2 regions of the Kitasatospora sp. NPDC005748 genome follow, and region 1 is predicted to be linked to the other one. Evidence: predicted binding sites of a transcription regulator. Region 1 holds the regulator's gene; the other holds the start of a gene.

The links. The regulator HrcA, encoded in region 1, represses chaperone genes, less so after heat shock. The targets are predictions, from matches to a motif close to TTNGCACTCNGNNNNNCNGAGTGCNAA.
Region 2: a site for HrcA is predicted at 7,103-7,129, ahead of groES (co-chaperone GroES). Genes of this name have one in related genera too.

Annotation. Positions count from the first base shown of each region.
Region 1 is NZ_JBEXYD010000076.1:15,766-25,755, reverse strand. It holds gene ABZ495_RS32960 (long-chain fatty acid--CoA ligase) at 1-1,402, shown strand, start outside; gene hemW (radical SAM family heme chaperone HemW) at 1,462-2,691, shown strand; gene ABZ495_RS32950 (DUF3097 domain-containing protein) at 2,749-3,582, opposite strand; gene ABZ495_RS32945 (hypothetical protein) at 3,614-4,198, opposite strand; gene htpX (zinc metalloprotease HtpX) at 4,228-5,148, opposite strand; gene hrcA (heat-inducible transcriptional repressor HrcA) at 5,409-6,443, shown strand; gene dnaJ (molecular chaperone DnaJ) at 6,520-7,659, shown strand; gene ABZ495_RS32925 (16S rRNA (uracil(1498)-N(3))-methyltransferase) at 7,750-8,499, shown strand; gene ABZ495_RS32920 (PDZ domain-containing protein) at 8,626-9,990, shown strand, end outside.
Region 2 is NZ_JBEXYD010000008.1:151,967-161,956, forward strand. It holds gene guaB (IMP dehydrogenase) at 1-820, opposite strand, end outside; gene shbA (RNA polymerase sigma factor ShbA) at 1,081-1,665, opposite strand; gene ABZ495_RS09485 (response regulator transcription factor) at 2,166-2,777, opposite strand; gene ABZ495_RS09490 (WhiB family transcriptional regulator) at 3,337-3,663, shown strand; gene ABZ495_RS09495 (LysR family transcriptional regulator) at 3,743-4,762, opposite strand; gene groL (chaperonin GroEL) at 4,895-6,523, opposite strand; gene groES (co-chaperone GroES) at 6,656-6,961, opposite strand; gene ABZ495_RS09510 (class I SAM-dependent methyltransferase) at 7,331-8,506, shown strand; gene ABZ495_RS09515 (polysaccharide deacetylase family protein) at 8,519-9,457, opposite strand; gene ABZ495_RS09520 (hypothetical protein) at 9,518-9,871, opposite strand; gene tsaD (tRNA (adenosine(37)-N6)-threonylcarbamoyltransferase complex transferase subunit TsaD) at 9,868-9,990, opposite strand, start outside.

The DNA.
Region 1 (9,990 bases):
GCCCGGGCTGAACGTGCTCACCCTGGCCGAGCTGGAGCAGCTCGGCGCCGAGTACCTGGAGCAGCACCCGGACGCCGTGCGGCAGGCCGTCGACGCGCTCGACAAGGAGCAGCTGGCCACCCTGATCTACACCTCCGGCACCACCGGCCGCCCCAAGGGCGTGCGGCTGGTCCACGACTGCTGGGCGTACCAGGGGCGGGCGCAGGAGGAGAGCGGGCTGCTGCGCGCGGACGACGTGCAGTTCATGTGGCTGCCGCTGTCGCACGTGTTCGGCAAGAGCCTGATCTGCGGCCAGATCGCCACCGGTCACGTGATGGCGCTGGACGGCCGGGTGGACCGGATCATCCACAACCTGCCGGTGATCCGCCCGACCATGATGGCCTCGGCGCCGCGCATCTTCGAGAAGGTCTACAACGGCATCGCCGGCAAGGCCCGGGCCGAGGGCGGCGCCAAGTACAAGATCTTCATGTGGGCGGCGAAGACCGCCCGCGACTACGCCCGGGTCACCCAGGCCAACCGGATCGCCACCGGGCACGACAGCGCCCCGCTGGGGCTGCGGGTGCGGCACGCGCTGGCCGACAAGCTGGTGTACGCCAAGATCCGGGCCGCGTTCGGCGGGCGGATGCGCGGCTCGGTCTCCGGCAGTGCCGCGCTGGCACCCGAGATCGGCTACTTCTTCGCCGGCGTCGGCGTGCCCGTCCTGGAGGGCTACGGCCTGACCGAGAGCTCGGCCGGGATCTGCGTCAACCCCGCCGAGGACCTCCGGGTCGGCACCATCGGCACCGTGCTGCCCGGCAGCGAGGTCCGGATCGCCGAGGACGGCGAGATCCTGCTGCGCGGCCCCGGCGTCATGCGCGGCTACCACAACCTGCCGGAGAAGACCGCCGAGGTGCTGGAGCCGGACGGCTGGTTCCACACCGAGGACATCGGCGAGATCGGCCAGGACGGCTTCCTGCGGATCACCGACCGCAAGAAGGACATGTTCAAGACCTCCGGCGGCAAGTACGTCGCGCCGAGCGAGGTGGAGGGCAAGTTCAAGGCGGTCTGCCCGTTCGTCAGCAACATCCTGGTGATCGGCAACGGCCGCAACTACTGCACCGCGCTGATCGGCCTGGACGAGTCGGTGATCATGCCGTGGGCGGCCGAGCACGGCCTGGCCGGCAAGTCCTACGCCGAGGTGGTCGGCGACCCGAAGGTGCACCAGCTGGTCGACGGCTTCGTGCAGCGCCTCAACGGCGACCTCCAGCGCTGGCAGACGATCAAGAAGTTCACCCTCCTCCCGCGCGACCTGGACATCGAGCACGGCGAGCTCACGCCGAGCCTGAAGATCAAGCGCCCGGTGGTCGAGCGGACGTACGCGGACGCCGTCACCGAGATGTACGCGGGCGCGAACGAGGCCTGATCCGTCCGTCGTCCCGCACGGCCTCGATGATCACCGGGGCCGTACGGGACAATGGGGTCATGCCCTCCGCACTCCCCGACGGCGAACCCGTGCCGTCCGACGGTTCCCTGCCCGCGCACGCCCTCGCCGGGCTCGGGTCGCGGCCGTTCGGCTTCTACCTGCACGTGCCGTACTGCGCGAGCCGCTGCGGCTACTGCGACTTCAACACCTACACCGCCACCGAGCTGCGCTCCTCCGGCGCCGTCGCCTCCCAGGAGACCTACGCCGACAACGTGGTCGCCGAGATCCGACTGGCCCGCGAGGTCCTCGGCGACACCGACCTGCCCGTGCGGACCGTCTTCCTCGGCGGCGGCACGCCCACCCTGCTGCCCGCCCGGGACCTGGTGAAGATGCTGGCGGCGATCCGGGCGGAGTTCGGGCTCGCCGACGACGCCGAGGTGACCACCGAGGCCAACCCCGAGTCGGTCGACCCGGCCTACCTCGCCGAACTGCGCGAGGGCGGCTACAACCGGGTCTCCTTCGGCATGCAGAGCGCCCGGCCGCACGTCCTGCGGCTGCTCGACCGCCACCACACCCCGGGCCGCCCGGAGGCCTGCGTGGCCGAGGCCCGCGCGGCCGGCTTCGAGCACGTCAACCTGGACCTCATCTACGGCACCCCCGGCGAGTCCGACGACGACTGGCGGGCCTCCCTGGACGCCGCGATCGGCGCCGGGCCGGACCACGTCTCGGCCTACTCGCTGATCGTCGAGGACGGCACCAAGCTGGCCGCCCGGGTCAAGCGCGGCGAGCTGCCGATGATCGACGACGACGTGCACGCCGACCGCTACCTGATCGCCGAGCAGGCGCTCGCCGCCGCCGGCTACTCCTGGTACGAGGTCTCCAACTGGGCCACCACCCCGCAGGGCCGCTGCCGCCACAACGAGCTCTACTGGACCGGCGGCGACTGGTGGGGCGCCGGCCCCGGCGCGCACAGCCACGTCGGCGGCGTCCGCTGGTGGAACGCCAAGCACCCGGCCGGCTACGCCCGCGCCCTCGCCGAGCGCCGCACCCCGGCCCAGGGCCGCGAGCGGCTCACCGACGAGGACCGCCGGGTCGAGCGCATCCTGCTCGAACTGCGCCTCGCCGAGGGCATCCCGCTGGACCTGCTCACCGCGACCGGCCGCGCGGCCGCCGACCGGCACCTCGCCGACGGCCTGCTCGACCGCACCACCCATGAGCGCGGCCGGGCCACCCTGACCCTCCAGGGCCGCCTCCTGGCCGACGCCGTGGTCCGCGACCTGGTGGACTGAGAGTCGTCGCCGTGGTGTCAGCCGCCGGCTCGCGGTCGCGGGCCCACGGCTGACCGGTCAGTCCTCCAGGGTGACGAAGTCGATCAGTTCCTCGACCTTCGCCAGGAGGGCGGGCTCCAGGTCCTTGAAGGAGTCGACCGAGGCGAGGATCCGCTTCCACGCGGCGGGGGTGTCGGCCGGCCAGCCGAGGCGGCGGCAGACGCCCCCCTTCCAGTCCTCGCCGTAGGGGACGTCCGGCCAGCCGGGGATGCCGACGGAGGAGGGCTTCACGGCCTGCCAGACGTCGATGTACGGGTGGCCGACGACCAGCACGGCGTCGCCGGTGACCCGGGCGGCGATCCGGTGCTCCTTGGTGCCGGGGAGCAGGTGGTCGACCAGGACGCCGAGCCGGCGGCCGGGGCCGGGGGCGAAGTCGGCGACGATCGCGGGCAGGTCGTCGATGCCCTCCAGGTACTCGACGACGACGCCCTCGATCCGCAGGTCGTCCCCCCAGACCCGCTCGACCAGTTCGGCGTCGTGCCGCCCCTCGACGTAGATCCGCGACTCCCGGGCCACCCGGGCCCGCGCTCCGGGGACGGCGACCGAGCCGGAGGCCGTCCGGCCCGGCGCGCGCGGGGGAGCCGGCGCCGCGGCAGCGGGGCGGACCAGGGTGACGGTCCGGCCCTCCAGCAGGAAGCCGCGCGGCACCAGCGGGAACACCCGCCGCTTGCCGAACCGGTCCTCCAGGGTGACGGTGAACCCCTCGGCGGTCTTCTCGCAGCGCACCACCGCGCCGCAGAAGCCGGTCGCGGCCTCCTCGACCACGAGGTCCCGGTCGGCGGGCACCTCGGGGGCGGGCTGCTGCCGCTTCCACGGCGGGGTGAGGTCGGGTCCGTACTGGCGGCTGCGCATGCAGGTGACTATAGGCAGGCCCGACGGGGCGTCACAGGCCCGGCGCGCCCCAGACCGGGAACCAGCGGGTGAGGTCCTTCTCCAGCCGCAGGTCGTTCCCCAGCATGGCGTTGACCTGCAGTTCCAGCGGGCTGTCGCGCTTCTCCCCGCCGCCCGGCACCGGCGCGAACGGGTAGAAGGTGCCGCGCTTGTACAGGTAGACCAGCGCCAGCGGCTGCCCCTCGGCGCCGCGGAAGGCCACCAGCGAGCAGAGCAGCTGCGGGCCGAAGCCGTTCCCCTCCAGCTCGCTGTTGACCGCGTGCAGGTCGTTGACCAGCTCCGGCAGCTCCTCGGGGGTGTGCCGGGCGAGCAGCCAGGAGTAGCCGTAGGCGTCCTTGGAGGCCTCCACCGGGACGCCGCCGCGCTCGGTGTCGGCGTCCAGCAGGGCCCGGACCTGCCGCTCGACCTCGACGAAGGCGCCGCCCTCGACCGAGGAGAAGCAGACCGACCCGACGCCGGTCGGCCGGAAGCTGGCCGCCGCCTCCAGGGTCAGCGCGGCCGAGGGCACGCCGAACAGCTGGTCGAGGTCGGGCCGGACGGGCTTGGTGCGGCCGAACAGTGCGTCCAGGATTCCCACGGCGGTCCCCTCCGGGGCGTGTCGTCGGCTCAGCGGCCGAGCTGGGTGGAGATCTTCGCCAGCTGCTCCAGCCGCTTCTCCAGCGAGGGGTGGGTGGAGAACAGCTGCGAGGCGGCCTCCCGGGCGCTCAGCGCGGGGGCGAAGTAGAAGGCGTTGTACGGCTGGGCCTGGCGCAGGTCCTTGGTCGGGATCGCGGCGATCTGGCCGGTCACCTTGGTGAGCGCCGAGGCCAGTGCGCTGGGCCGGCCGGTGAGCTGGGCGGCGGCCCGGTCGGCGGCCAGCTCCCGGTAGCGGGAGAGCAGCCGGGTCAGCAGGAAGCTGATCGCGTACACCACCACCGACACCAGCGGGATGACCAGCGCGGCGATCGCGGCGTTGGAGTCGTTGCTGTTGCGGCCGCCGCCCATGAAGCCGCCGTACATCGCGATCCGGGTCATCGCCCCGGCCAGTACGCCGAGGAAGCCGGCGATGGTCATCACCGCGACGTCCCGGTGGGCGACGTGCGACAGCTCGTGCGCCAGGACGCCCTCCAGTTCCTCCGGTTCCAGCCGCCGCAGCAGCCCGGTGGTGACGCAGACCACCGCGTTCTGCGGGTTGCGGCCGGTCGCGAAGGCGTTCGGCATGTCGTTGTCGGCGACCGCCACCCGGGGTTTGGGCATGTCGGCGAGGGCGCAGAGCCGGTCGACGGTGCCGTGCAGCTGGGGGTACTGCTCCGGGGTCACCCGGTGGGCGCCCATCGCCCGTTCGGTGATCTTGTCGCTGAACCAGAACTGGGCCACGAACAGCCCGCCGGAGATCAGCACGATCAGTGGCCAGGCGCCGCGCAGCAGCGCGATCAGCAGGCCGGTGAAACCCACGTACAGGAGCCCGATCACGAACATGGTCCCGACCATCCGGCCGGTCAGGCCGCGGTCCGGGGCGAAGCGGGTGGGCTGGCCCGAGGTCGACATCGCTGGTCCTCCGTTCGCCGTTCGCTATCGATGCTGCCACCCGGCCGGTCCCGCGGCATCACCCGCGCGCCGCGCGATGCGGGCAGGATCACCCCGGCGGTGCCGTTCCTGCCGTCGGACCCGGGCCTTACACTGGCAGGTACGGTTCTGGCACTCCTCTGTTCAGAGTGCCAAAGGACGCGGTCCGCCCGGCGGACCGCACCATGCCGGAACGACACACGTCACCACGGACAACGTGCGAAGAGGGAGGTGCGTGCCCCATGGCCGGTGAGGTCCGCCAGCTCGACGAACGCAAGCTCGCCGTGCTCCGCGCCATCGTCCAGGACTACGTGGGCACCGAGGAGCCGGTCGGCTCCAAGGCTCTCGTCGAACGCCACAACCTCGGGGTCTCCCCGGCCACCGTCCGCAACGACATGGCCGCGCTGGAGGAGGACGGCTTCATCCACCAGCCGCACACCAGCGCCGGGCGGATCCCCACCGACAAGGGGTACCGCCTCTTCGTCGACCGGCTCGCCGAGGTCAAGCCGATGAGCGCGCCCGAGCGGCGGGCGATCCGGCACTTCCTGGACGGCGCGGTGGACCTGGACGACGTGGTCGCCCGCACGGTCCGGCTGCTCGCCCAGCTCACCCGGCAGGTGGCGGTGGTCCAGTACCCCTCGCTCTCCCGGTCCACGGTGCGCCACATCGAGCTGGTCGCACTCGCTCCGGCCAAGGTCATGCTGGTCCTGATCACCAACACCGGCCGGGTCGAGCAGCGGATGGTCGACTGCCCGGGTCAGGTCGGCGAGGTGGTCCTCGCGGACCTCCGTGCCAAGATCAACACGAGGGCCGTCGGCGTGCGGCTGCCCGACGTGCCGGGGCTGCTGGACGAGCTCCCGGCGATGTTCGAGGCGGTGGACCGGCCGGCCGTCACCGTCGTCCTGGCGACGCTCTTCGAGGCGCTCGCCGAGCAGAACGAGGAGCGGATCATGCTGGCCGGCACGGCCAACCTGACCCGCTTCGGCCACGACTTCCCGCTCACCATCCAGCCGGTGCTGGAGGCGCTGGAGGAGCAGGTCGTCCTGCTGCGCCTCCTGGGTGAGACGGCGGACGCCGGGATGACGGTCCGGATCGGCCGGGAGAACGCGTACGAAGGGCTCAATTCCACCTCGGTCGTCTCGGTCGGTTACGGTTCGGGCGACGAGAGCGTGGCCAAACTGGGTGTGATCGGTCCGACCCGGATGGACTATCCGGGCACAATGGGGGCGGTGCGAGCGGTGGCACGGTACGTGGGCCAGATCCTGGCCGAGTCGTAGGGAACGACCGGTGTCACACAGGTGACACCGGTACCAGTCGCAAGCACTTCTACAGGCGGAACAAGCGGAGCATTTGGTGGCCACGGACTACTACGCGGTACTCGGCGTCCGACGGGATGCGGGGCAGGACGAGATCAAGAAGGCGTTCCGGCGCCTGGCGCGCGAACTGCACCCGGACGTCAACCCCGACCCGAAGACGCAGGAGCGGTTCAAGGAGATCAACGCCGCCTACGAGGTCCTCTCCGACCCGCAGAAGCGGCAGGTCTACGACCTCGGCGGGGATCCCCTCTCGCCCAACGGCGGAGGCGCGGGCGGCTTCGGCGCGGGCGCGGCCGGGTTCGGCTTCTCCGACATCATGGACGCGTTCTTCGGCGCGGCCGCCGGTCAGCGCGGCCCGCGCTCGCGCACCCGGCGCGGCCAGGACGCCATGATCCGGCTGGAGATCACCCTGGAGGAGGCCGCGTTCGGCACCACCAAGGAACTCCAGGTCGACACCGCCGTCACCTGCACCACGTGCAGCGGCGAGGGCGCCGCCCCCGGCACCTCCGCGCAGACCTGTGACATGTGTCGCGGCAAGGGCGAGGTCTCCCAGGTCACCCGGTCCTTCCTGGGCCAGGTCATGACCTCCCGGCCCTGCCCGCAGTGCCAGGGCTTCGGCACCGTCGTGCCGACCCCGTGCCCGGAGTGCGCCGGCGACGGCCGCGTGCGGGCCCGCCGCACCCTGACCGTGAAGATCCCGGCCGGTGTCGACAACGGCACCCGGATCCAGCTGGCCGGCGAGGGCGAGGTCGGCCCCGGCGGCGGCCCGGCCGGCGACCTCTACGTCGAGATCGCCGAGAGCACCCACCCGACCTTCCAGCGCCGCGGCGACGACCTGCACTGCACGGTCACCATCCCGATGACGGCCGCCTCGCTCGGCACCCAGGTGCCGCTGCAGACCCTGGACGGGCTGGAGGAGGTCGACATCCGGCCCGGCACCCAGTCCGGCCAGTCGATCCCGCTGCACGCCCGCGGCATCACCCATCTGCGCGGCGGCGGCCGGGGCGACTTGATAGTGCACGTCGAGGTGCAGACGCCCACCAAGCTCGACCCCGAGCAGGAGGACCTGCTGCGCCGGCTCGCGGTGCTGCGCGGCGAGGAGCGGCCCTCCGGGCAGTTCGCGCCGGGCCAGCAGGGGCTGTTCTCCCGGCTGAAGGACGCCTTCAACGGCCGCTGACCGTACCGGCGCCCGGTGCCCCGCTCCCGGCGGGTCACCGGGCGCCGTCGTTCCCCCGTCCGTCCCCCCACCCCCACTCCAGGAACCGCCATGACCGCGCCCGTGTTCGTCGTCGAGACCGCGCAGCTCGCCTCCGCCGCCCCCGGCGCGGTGGTCCGGCTGGACGGCCCGGAGGGGCGGCACGCCGCCGCCGTGAAGCGGCTGGAGCCGGGCGAGGCGGTGACCCTGGCCGACGGGCTCGGCCTGGGCGCCGACGGCACCGTCACGGCCGTGCACGGCAAGGACGCCGTCGAGGTGACGGTCGCCGCGGTCCGCCGGGAGGCCGAGCCGGCGCCGCGGATCGTCGTCGTCCAGGCGCTGCCCAAGGGCGACCGCGGCGAGCTGGCGGTGGAGACCATGACCGAGGTCGGCGTGGACGTGGTGATCCCCTGGGCCGCCTCCCGCTGCATCACCCAGTGGAAGGGCGAGCGCGGTGCCAAGGCGCTCGCGAAGTGGCGCTCCACCGCCCGCGAGGCGGGCAAGCAGTCCCGCCGGCTGCGCTTCCCCGAGGTCCGCGAACTCGCCACCACCCGCCAGCTGGCGCCCGTCCTGGCCGGGGCCGCGCTCGCCGCGGTGCTGCACGAGGACGGCGCCGAGCCGCTGGCCGGTGCCGCGCTGCCCGGCGGCGGGGACATCGTGCTGGTGGTCGGCCCCGAGGGCGGGGTCTCCCCGGAGGAGCTGGCCGCCTTCGCCGAGGCCGGTGCCAGGCCGTACCGGCTCGGGGCCTCGGTGCTGCGCACCTCGACCGCGGGAGTGGCCGCCGGCGCCCTGCTGCTGGGCCGCACCGGCCGCTGGGGCTGAGCGGGCCGGTCGCCGCACGGACCGTTCGTCCCCCGGCGGTTCGTTCCCCGGCGGTTCGTCCCCCGTAGGGGGCGGCCTGCGCGAAACCGGAGGCGCGCCGCCCCGGCGGGTGCGTAGGGTGCGGCTGTGAGCGAATCCCCGAGCACCCCTGCCGGCGCCTACCTGCGCCATCCGCACCTGCACGGTGACCTGATCACCTTCGTCGCGGAGAACGACGTCTGGCTCGCCCCGCTGGACGGCGGCCGGCCCTGGCGGCTGACGGCCGATCACGTCCCGGTCCGCCGCCCGCGCTTCTCGCCGGACGGCCGGCACATCGCCTTCGTCTCCACCCGGGACGGCGCGCCCGAGGTGCACGTCGCGCCGGTGGACGGCGGGCCGTCCCGGCGGCTGACGTACTGGGGCAGCGACCAGACGCAGCTGCAGGGCTGGACGGCCGACGGCAGCCCGGTCGCCACCACCTCCGCCGGACAGGCCACCCTGCGCCGCACCTGGGCCCACGCCGTACCGCTGGACGGCGGCGAGCCGCGGCGGCTGCCGTACGGGCCGGTCGGCGGCGTGGCGTACGAGCCGGGCGGCGACCGGGTGCTGCTGCTCTCGGCGGCCGGTGCGGAGCCCGCGCGGTGGAAGCGCTACCGCGGCGGCCGGGTCGGCAAGCTCTGGATCGGCGCCGAGCGGTTCGCCCGCGTCCACGAGGAGCTGGACGGGCACATCGAGGCGCCGCTCTGGGTCGACGCGCCCGGCGGCGCCCGGATCGCCTTCCTGGCCGACCACGAGGGCGTCGGCGAGCTCTACTCCAGCCTCCCCGACGGCAGCGGCCTGCGCCGCCACACCACCTCCCCGGAGGGCTTCTACGCCCGCGGCGCGACCAGCGACGGCACCCGGGTGATCTGGCACCGGGCCGGTGACCTCTGGCTGCTGGACGACCTCGACGGCGCCGAGCCGCGCCGGCTGGACGTCCGGCCGTCCGGCCCCCGGGCCGGCCGGCGGCCCCGCCCGGTGCCGGCCGCGCACTGGCTGGAGAGCGTCGCCCCCGACCGCACCGGCCGGGCCGGCGCCGTGGTGGTGCGCGGCAGCGTGCACTGGCTGCCGCACCGGGAGGGCCCCGCCCGGGTGCTGGACGAGACGCCCGGCGTCCGGGCCCGGCGGGCCCACGTGGTGCCCGGCGAGGACGGTGCGCAGGGCGTGCTCTGGGTGACCGACGCCGACGGCGAGGACGCCGTGGAGTACGCCCCCGCCGTGCTCGGCGAGGAGCGCCGCCGGCTGGCCGGCGGACAGCTGGGCCGGGTCCGCGCGCTGGCGGTCTCGCCGGACGGCAAGCAGGCGGCGGTCGGCGCGCACGACGGCCGGGTCCTCCTGGTGTCGCTCGCCGACGGGACGGTGCACGAGCTGGACCGCAGCACGGACGGCGAGGTCAGCGGGCTGGCGTTCAGTCCGGACTCCGCCTGGCTCGCCTGGTCGCGGCCGAGCCCGGGCTTCGGGGCCTGGTCGCTG
Region 2 (9,990 bases), on a different contig from region 1:
CGGCCTTGATCTTGGCGATCCAGGCCAGCGCGTTGTGGCTGTGGCCGTGCGAGGTGTCCACGACCAGGAAGTCCGCGCCGGCCTCGACCAGGGCCTGGGCCCGGTCGAACGCCTCGGCGCTGGCGCCGACCGCGGCACCGACGAGCAGCCGGCCCTCGGCGTCCTTGGCGGCGTTCGGGTACTTCTCGGCCTTGACGAAGTCCTTGACGGTGATCAGGCCCTTGATCCGGCCCTCGTCGTCGACCAGCGGGAGCTTCTCGATCTTGTGCCGGCGCAGCAGCCCGATCGCGTCCTCACCGGAGATGCCGACCTTGCCGGTGATCAGCGGCATCGGGGTCATGATCTCGCGGACCTGGCGGGTGCGGTCCGACTCGAAGGCCATGTCACGGTTGGTGACGATGCCGAGGAGCCGGCCCGACCCGTCCGCGATCGGCACGCCGCTGATCCGGAACTTGGCACAGAGCGCGTCCGCCTCGGCCAGGGTGGTCTCCGGGCCGACCGTGATCGGGTCGGTGACCATGCCGGACTCGGAGCGCTTCACCAGGTCGACCTGGTTGGCCTGGTCCTCGACCGAGAGGTTGCGGTGCAGGACGCCGACGCCGCCCTGCCGGGCCATCGCGATCGCCATCCGCGCCTCGGTGACCTTGTCCATCGCCGCGGACAGCAGCGGGATGTTGACGCGCACGTTCCGGGAGACCCGCGAGGAGGTGTCGACCTGGTTCGGCAGCACCTCGGAGGCCCCGGGCAGCAGCAGCACGTCGTCGTACGTGAGCCCGAGCATCGCGAACTTCTCGGGTACGCCTGCGGCGTTGTAGGACATTTGGGGGTACCTTCCGTGGCCGGCCTAATCCGCTCGCGCCCTGAGGGTGGGGGCGCACTCCATCGCTCACTCGCTCAGGCCGCCGAAAGCTCGGTGCCATTGGAGGAACCTCCAGGGAAACCCCGCTCGCACCCACGGAACTTTGGCGACCCGCCCAGGCGCCGATACCCCATGGTACTGGCACCGCGAATGTGTCCTCGTGTGCCCTTGACAACACCGACCGCCCATGGGCCATTCCAGCCCCCCACCAGGGCGGACGATCAGGAGGACTCCTCCGCGAGCGCCCGCAGCCGGCTGAGCGCCCGGTGCTGGGCGACCCGGACCGCGCCGGGCGACATCCCGAGCATCTCGCCGGTCTCCTCCGCCGACAGCCCGGCGGCCACCCGCAGCAGCACCAGCTCACGCTGACGGGCCGGCAGGTTGGAGAGCAGCTCCTTGGCCCAGGCCGCGTCGCTGCTGAGCAGCGCCCGCTCCTCGGGGCCGAGCGCCTCGTCCGGCACCTCCGGCAGGTCGTCCTGCGGGACGACCGTCGAGCCGGGGCCGCGCATCGCGGCCCGCTGCAGATCGGCGATCTTGTGCGCGGCGATGCCGTAGACGAAGGCCTCGAACGGGCGGCCCTGATCCCGGTAGCGCGGCAGTGCGCAGAGCACCGCGACGCAGACCTCCTGGGCGACGTCGTCCACGTGGTGCCGGGCCCCGCCCGGCAGCCGGACCAGCCGGCCGCGGCAGTAGCGCAGTGCCAGCGGGTGGACGTAGGCGAGCAGCGCGTCGATCGCCGGGCCCTCGCCCCGGACGGCGGCCGCGACCAGCTCGCCGACCAACGGGGAGCTGCCGGTGCCGAGCACCGGGGGGCGGCCGGGGCCGATGTCGTCGGGGCCGTGTTCGGGGCCCTGGTCGGAGCCGTGGTCCGGCTCGCCGCCACCGAGATCCGCGTACGACGGACCGCGGCCCGGACCGGAGGGCTCGGCCTCCACCGGGTCAGCCTCGCCGGGAGTACCGGCAACGTCGTCACGCATCGGTCCATGGTGCCTGGTCGAACGGGAAAACGCGGCACCGCGTCCGGAGTTGTGCACCGGAACGTTATGCGGTGCGACGCCGGGCACCGCGCCGTCGCGCACCACCGGCCCCTCCTGCACCGTGCCACCTCCCGCCCCGCTGCCGTCGGTGGTCCCGTCCGTCGCGCCGTCCGCCGAATGCGCCGCGGCTCCGTGGTTCGCCGCAGTGCCTGTCCGCTGGTCCCCGAGGTGCTCCACACCTCCATGGTGCAACCTCGGGACCGTAACGTCACACGCCCCTGCGGGGGGAACCGCGACGAGCGCGCCGCAGCCGGCGGAGCCGGCGGTGGTCAGCGGACCAGGCCCCACCGGAAGCCCAGGGCCACCGCGTGCGCGCGGTCCGAGGCGCCGAGCTTCTTGAACAGCCGTCGGGCGTGGGTCTTCACGGTGTCCTCGGAGAGGAAGAGCTCGCGGCCGATCTCGGCGTTGCTGCGGCCGTGGCTCATGCCCTCCAGCACCTGGATCTCACGCGCCGTCAGCGTCGGCGCGGCGCCCATGTCGGGGCTGCGCAGCCGGCGCGGGGCGAGCCGCCAGGTCGGGTCGGCGAGGGCCTGGGTGACGGTCGCCCGCAGCTCGGCGCGCGAGGCGTCCTTGTGCAGGTACCCGCGGGCACCGGCGGCCACCGCGAGGGCGACGCCGTCGAGGTCCTCGGCGACGGTGAGCATGATGATCCGCGCGCCCGGGTCGGCGGACAGCAGCCGCCGGACCGTCTCGACCCCGCCGAGGCCGGGCATCCGGACGTCCATCAGAACGAGATCGGAGCGGTCGGCCACCCAGCGGCGGAGGACCTCCTCCCCGTTCGTCGCGGTGGTGACCCGGTCGACGCCGGGTACGGTCGCGACCGCGCGGCGAAGCGCCTCGCGGGCGAGCGGGGAATCGTCGCAAACGAGAACGGAAGTCATGACCGTCGTCCTCCGCAGCTGATCCGCGTCACGTTGAGCCTCCTGGCTGGTACGAATCTCTCCGACACGGCCGATTGGCGACGGACTCCGTGCCGATCGCCTGAACTTCCCCGCGATCGTTCCCGACGTCCGGCGCCCGCTAACCGCCTCCGCACTTCCAACGACCGTCACTCGAATGAGTTACGGCTTTCAGGGCCATCTCCACCACTGTACGTGGCCAACCCGTTACCGATCAGCTACCTCGCGGTGCACACGCCGCTCTTTTGTGCAGCTCGCGCGCGGTGGGCGCACCACCCGCACACCGGTACGGATCGTCGCGCGCCCGTCGGCCACCCGATTGCCACGTCTGCGCCCGCCGAACTCCATGCCCACTTTGCCCGCTTTTATAGCTTTTGTATGGTCATTGACTGTTGTGCCACTCTGTGGGTGACTTGTCCATGGAGTTGCCGTAAGTCATATTTCCAGGTGTCCACACCAGCGCATCGATGCCTCGCCGTGCCGTGCAGCCCCGCCCGCCGATGGCCGGTCCGCGGCCGCGAGCCTCTGAAGGGAATGAGCCATGGCAGATTTCTCCCGCCTCCCCGGCCCCAACGCCGATCTCTGGGACTGGCAGCTCTCCGCGGCCTGCCGCGGCGTGGACAGCTCGCTCTTCTTCCACCCCGAAGGGGAGCGCGGCGCCGCGCGGAGTTCGCGTGAGGCGAGCGCCAAGGAGGTCTGCATGCGCTGCCCGGTACGCACCGAATGCGCGGCGCACGCACTGGCCGTCCGCGAGCCGTACGGCGTCTGGGGAGGCCTGACCGAGGATGAGCGCGAGGAGATGATGGGCCGCTCGCGCAACCGCCTCGTGGAAGTACCGCTGGTCGCGCCGACGGGGCTGCCGCGCTAGGCACGCACCCGCTCCGCGCCATGAAGAAACGTTTCTTCATGGCGCTTCGAGCCGCCGGTGCGCCCGGGCGAACGCCCGGTCAGCGCCCGGCCGCCGCGCCCGCCAGCCGCTCCAGCATCAGCGCCACCGCCGGCACCTCGGCGAGGTCCGGCAGGGTCAGGGCGACCACCTGCCGCACCGCCGGCGCCCCCGAGGCGGTCCGCACCGGCACCGCCGACACGCCGTCGGGGCGCACCGACTCCAGCGCCAGCCCCGGGAGCACCGCCACCCCGAGCCCGGCCGCCACCAGGCCGACCACCGCCGGGTAGTCGTCGGTCGCGAAGTCGATCCGGGGCTCGAAGCCCGCCCCCGCGCAGAGTTCCACCAGGTGCCCCCGGCACTGCGGGCAGCCCGCGATCCACTGCTCCCCCGCCAGTTCGGCGAGTTCCACCGGCCCGCGCCCGTCGCCGCGCCCCGACAGCGGGTGCGCGGCGGGCAGCAGGCCGACCATCGGGTCGTCGAGCAACGGGGTGACCACCAGGTCGGACCAGTCGGTGGTGGCGCTGAGCTGCTGGGCCTCCAGATTGGCCTCGGCCCGCGCCTCGCGCGGCGTGCCGTGCCCGGGAGCGGACGCCGGAAGGGGCGTCGGCGCGCCGCCGGGGGCCTGCGGATACCTGAAGGCCAGCGCGATCTCGCACTCGCCGCCGCGCAGCATCGCCAGCGACTCCGGCGGTTCGGCCTCGACCAGCGACACGCGCACCCCCGGATGGCTGTCCCGCAGCCGGGCGACGGCCGGCGGCACCAGGGTGGAACTCGCGGTGGGGAAGGAGACCAGCCGCACCCGCCCGGCCCGCAGTCCGGCGATCGCCGCGACCTCCTCCTCGGCGGCGGAGAGCCCGGCCAGGATGCCGGTGGCATGCTTGAGGAGCACCCGCCCGGCCTCGCTCAGCTGCATGCCGCGCCCCGAACGGACCACCAGCGGGGTGTCGACGGACTTCTCCAGGGCCTTCATCTGCTGGCTGATGGCGGGCTGCGTACAGCCCAGCTCACGAGCGGCGGCGGAGAAGGAGCCGGTGCGGGCGACGGCACGCAGAACGCGCAGGTGGCGGGCCTCGATCATGCCTTAGTTATAAGGCAATCTTTGCTTTATGCAAAATTCAACTGATAGTTGAAGAGTCAAACGCCCCACACGCCGCAGGCCCGGCCCGTACCCCGAGGGGCGCGGACCGGGCCTGCGGTCACTGATCAGGCGTCAGTGGGAGTGGCCGTGGCCGCCGTGCGAGTGGCCGTTGTCGGCCTCCTCTTCCTTCTTCTCCACCACGAGGGTCTCGGTGGTGAGCAGCAGGGAGGCGATCGACGCGGCGTTCTCCAGCGCGGAGCGGGTGACCTTGACCGGGTCGATGACGCCGGCCTTCAGCAGGTCGCCGTACTCACCGGTGGCGGCGTTGAAGCCGTGACCGGCCTCCAGCTCGGCGACCTTGTGGGTGATGACGTAGCCCTCGAGGCCGGCGTTCTGGGCGATCCAGCGCAGCGGCTCGGCGAGCGCCTTGCGGACGACCGCGACACCGGTCGCCTCGTCGCCCGACAGGCCCAGGCCGCCCTCCAGCACCTTGGCGGCGTGGACGAGGGAGGCGCCACCGCCGGCGACGATGCCCTCCTCGACCGCGGCACGGGTCGCCGAGATGGCGTCCTCCAGGCGGTGCTTGCGCTCCTTCAGCTCCACCTCGGTGGCGGCGCCGACCTTGATGACGCAGACGCCGCCGGCCAGCTTGGCCAGGCGCTCCTGCAGCTTCTCGCGGTCCCAGTCGGAGTCCGTGTTGGCGATCTCGCCCTTGATCTGGGCGACGCGGCCGGCGACGGCCTCGCTGTCACCGGCACCGTCGACGACGGTGGTCTCGTCCTTGGTGATGGTCACGCGGCGGGCGGTGCCCAGCACGTCCAGACCGGCCTGGTCGAGCTTGAGGCCGACCTCCTCGGAGATGACGGTGGCGCCGGTCAGGGTGGCCAGGTCGCCCAGGATCGCCTTGCGGCGGTCACCGAAACCCGGGGCCTTGACGGCGACCGCGTTGAAGGTGCCGCGGATCTTGTTCACCACGAGGGTGGACAGCGCCTCGCCGTCGACGTCCTCGGCGATGATCAGCAGCGGCTTCGAGGCGCCGCCCTGCAGGATCTTCTCCAGCAGCGGGAGCAGCTCCTGGATGGAGGAGATCTTGCCCTGGTTGATCAGGATGTACGGGTCCTCCAGGACCGCCTCCTGCCGCTCCGCGTCGGTGACGAAGTACGGCGACAGGTAACCCTTGTCGAACTGCATGCCCTCGGTGAAGTCCAGCTCCACGCCGAAGGTGTTGGACTCCTCGACGGTGATGACACCGTCCTTGCCGACCTTGTCGATCGCCTCGGCGATGAGCTCGCCGACCTGGGTGTCCTGCGCGGAGAGGGACGCGACGGCGGCGACGTCGTCCTTGCCCTCGATCTCGCGGGCGATGGACAGCAGGTGCTCGGAGACCGCGGCGACGGCCTTGTCGATGCCCTTCTTCAGGGCGGCCGGGCCGGCGCCCGCGGCGACGTTGCGCAGACCCTCGTTGACCAGGGCCTGGGCCAGCACGGTGGCGGTGGTGGTGCCGTCGCCCGCGACGTCGTTGGTCTTGGTGGCGACCTCCTTGACGAGCTGCGCGCCAAGGTTCTCGTACGGGTCGTCGAGCTCGACCTCACGGGCGATGGTGACACCGTCGTTGGTGATGGTCGGCGCACCGAACTTCTTGTCGATGACGACGTTGCGGCCCTTGGGGCCGATGGTCACCTTGACGGTGTCGGCCAGCTTGTTGACACCGCGCTCCAGCGAGCGGCGGGCGTCCTCGTCGAACTGCAGGATCTTCGCCATGTTCCCTATTCCCTCGGGGCTGCGACCGGCACGCCGGCCACCGGACTACGTGAACCAACAACCACGCCCCGGGCCCCTGTCACTGGGACACGGATCCGGGGCGGGCTGGAACGTCTTACTTCTCGGTGCTGCTTACTTCTCGATGATGGCGAGAACGTCGCGCGCCGAGAGGACGAGGTACTCCTCGCCCTGGTACTTCACCTCGGTGCCGCCGTACTTCGAGTACAGGACGATGTCACCGACGGCGACGTCGAGCGGCAGACGCTGGCCGTCCTCGAAGCGGCCCGGGCCGACAGCCAGGACGACGCCCTCCTGGGGCTTCTCCTTGGCGGTGTCCGGGATAACCAGGCCGGAGGCCGTGGTGGTCTCGGCGTCGAGCGGCTGGACCACGATGCGGTCCTCGAGCGGCTTGATGGCAACCTTGCTGCTGGTGGTCACGTCCGAGCTCCCCTTCGGAGATTACGGGGTTGTCTAACGGGTAGTGGCGAACCTACGGGCCTGCCGTCGCGGGGGTCAGACACGCTTCTTCGCGTTAGCACTCTCCTGGTGGAGAGTGCCAAGGACGACCATAGGCCGCGGTTAGCACTCAGTCAACCAGAGTGCCAACGGCGCGCCCGAAACGGTTCTCGCGGGCGGCTGCCGGGCCGCACTCCCGTACGACGCCGCCGATGATCCGCACCCGTGTGCGCCCGATCAGGGCCCACTCCACCAGTGCGGTCGCCCCTCCGCCCCGGTCCGGTCCGGTCCGTCCACCCCGGGCGGGCCGGCCCCGGGCTGCCCGGCGCGCCGACCGGGGAGAATGAGCGGGTGGAGACCGAGAACCTGCAGCCCCTGCTGACCCCCGAGGGGCAGTCCCTGCTCGCCGAGCTGCGCGAGTTCGCGCCCGAGGAGGAGCTGGCGCTGGCGACCAGGCTGCGCCGGGAGCACCCGGCGGAGCTGGTCTCGGCGGCGTTCGGGCAGGCCCGGCTGCGGCAGCGGGCGCGGGCGAAGTTCGGCGCGGACGCCGACCTGATGTACTTCACGCCCAACGGCGTCGAGCAGTCCACCCGGCGCAGCGTCGCCGAGTGGCGGGCACGGCGCTTCGCCGAGCTGGGCGTGCGGCGGCTGGCCGACCTCTGCTGCGGGATCGGCGGCGACGTCCTCGCGCTGGCCCGGGCCGGGATCGAGGTGCTCGCCGTGGACCGGGACCCGGCGGCCTGCGCGGCCACCGCCGCCAACGCCGCCGCACTGGGCCTGGCGGACCTGGTCGAGGTGCGCTGCGCGGACGTCGCCGACGTCGACGTCACCGGCTACGACGCGGTCTTCACCGACCCGGCCCGCCGCACCTCGCGCGGCCGGGTGTTCGACCCCGAGGCGTACGCCCCGCCGCTGTCCTGGGCGATCGAGGCCGGCCGGCGCACCCCGATCGGCGCGCTCAAGGTGGCCCCCGGCATCCCGCACACGGCCGTGCCGGGCGATGCGGAGGCCGAGTGGGTCTCCGACCACGGCGACGTCAAGGAGGCGGTGCTCTGGTTCGGCACCGGGGCCGACCGCCCGCACCGCGCCACCCTGCTGCCGCACGGCGACTCGCTGACCGGCGGCGACCTGCCCGACCCGCCGGCCGGACCGGTCGGCCGCTACCTCTACGAGCCGGACGGCGCGGTGATCCGGGCCCACCTGGTCGCCGAGGTGGCCGAGCGGGTGCACGGCCGGCTGATCGACCCGAAGATCGCCTACCTCACCTCGGACCGGCTGGTCGCCACCCCGTACGCGCACGCCTTCGAGCTGACCGACGTGCTGCCGTTCCACATCAAGAAGCTGAAGGCGCTGCTGCGCGAGCGGGCCGTCGGCACCGTGGTGATCAAGAAGCGGGGGATGGCGATCACCCCGGAGGAGCTGCGCCGCCAGCTGAAGCCGAGCGGGCCGAACAGCGTCACCGTGATCCTCTGCCGCACCGACCAGGGCCCGCTGATGATGCTCGGCCGGCCGGTGGCGCTCCCGTAGGCGGACTCCCGGTCAGCCGGCGGGCGGCCGGATGTAGTCCTCCAGCCGGGCCACCGCGAAACCCTGCTCCTGGATGCGGGCCAGCAGCTCCCCGAACATCTGCGTCATCGTCTCGCCCTTGAGGTCCTTGGGCCCCCGGAAGTGGGCGAGGACGATGTCGCCGGGCCGCAGCTTCTTGTCCGCCGCCTGGTACTGCATGTCGTGGATCTGCATCGACTCGCGCCAGAGCACGATCGCGCGCGGCCCGCACTGCTGCACCGAGGTGTTCAGCGCCGGGGTGTTGGCGCCGTCCCCGTACGGCGGGCGGAACAGCAGCGGCGCGGTGCCGTACTGCTGGGTCAGCGCGGACTGGGCGTCGCAGATCTCGGACTTCTGCTTCTCCGGCGCGACCTTGCTCATCTGGGCGTGGTCGACGGTGTGGTTGTGGATGTGGTTGCCGAGCGCCTGGAGCGGCTTGAAGTAGCCGTAGTTGTCCTTGACGATGTCCCGGGTCAGGAACATCGAGACCGGCACCTTGAGGTCGGTCAGCATCTCGACGAACTTCGGGTCCTTCTCGGCGCCGTCGTCGATGGTGACGAAGACGACCTTGTCGGTGGTCTTCACCTCGCTGAACACCGGTACGGGGCCGGTCCGTTCGAGCTTGACCGGCTTGTCGGCCGGCGCCGGCGGGGCGGGCGGCAGCGGCTTGAGGTTCCACTTCGCCCAGGCCGCCGCGTCCCCGGCGGCGGGCACCGCGGCGGGCGTCGCCGTGGGCGTCGGACTCGCCGCGGCGGACGGCCGCTGCCCGGCCGCCGGCGGCGTCGCGGCGGTCGCCGCGGGCCCGGCGCCCGTGCCGCCGCTGCCACAGCCGGTGGCGGCGGCCAGCAGTGCCAGCGCCCCCACCGCGTACGTCCTCGTCCTGCCCCGCCCGTACCGCTCCACCGCGCCGCGCTCCCAGCTACCGTCCAGCATGCTCTCAGCTATGCACGGTAGTGGCCGGCCGTTCGGTTCCCGGACAGGCCCGGCAGCTCGCTACTCCGGGTCCGCCCCGGACGCCGGGTTCGCGCAGGTCTCCGGACCCGCCCCGGTCTCCGGGTGCTCGCTGGACTCCGGGGGCTCGCTGGACTCCAGGTGCTCGCTGGCGAAGGACCAGCGGTGCACCGGGCGGCCGATCAGCGCGGCGGGCGGCTCGGGGACGGGCACCGGCTCCGCCGTCCACCAGGTGATCAGCAGCACCCGGTCGCCCGGCGCACCGAACAGCTCGGCGCGGACCAGACCGGCCGAGCCGCGCAGCGCGGGCAGCGCGACCTCGCGGACCCAGGCCGACAGCTCGGCCCCGCGGCCGTCGGCGGCCCGCGCCTCCCACATCGCGGCGGTGGTGGTCACCGACCGCCGCCCAGCGCCTGGTACGCCTGGCCGTGCACGTCCGTGTGCGGGACGTGCACCTCGGTGACGGGCAGCGAGGAGTCGGCCGACAGGTCGAAGGACGAGGGCGCGCGGTCGCG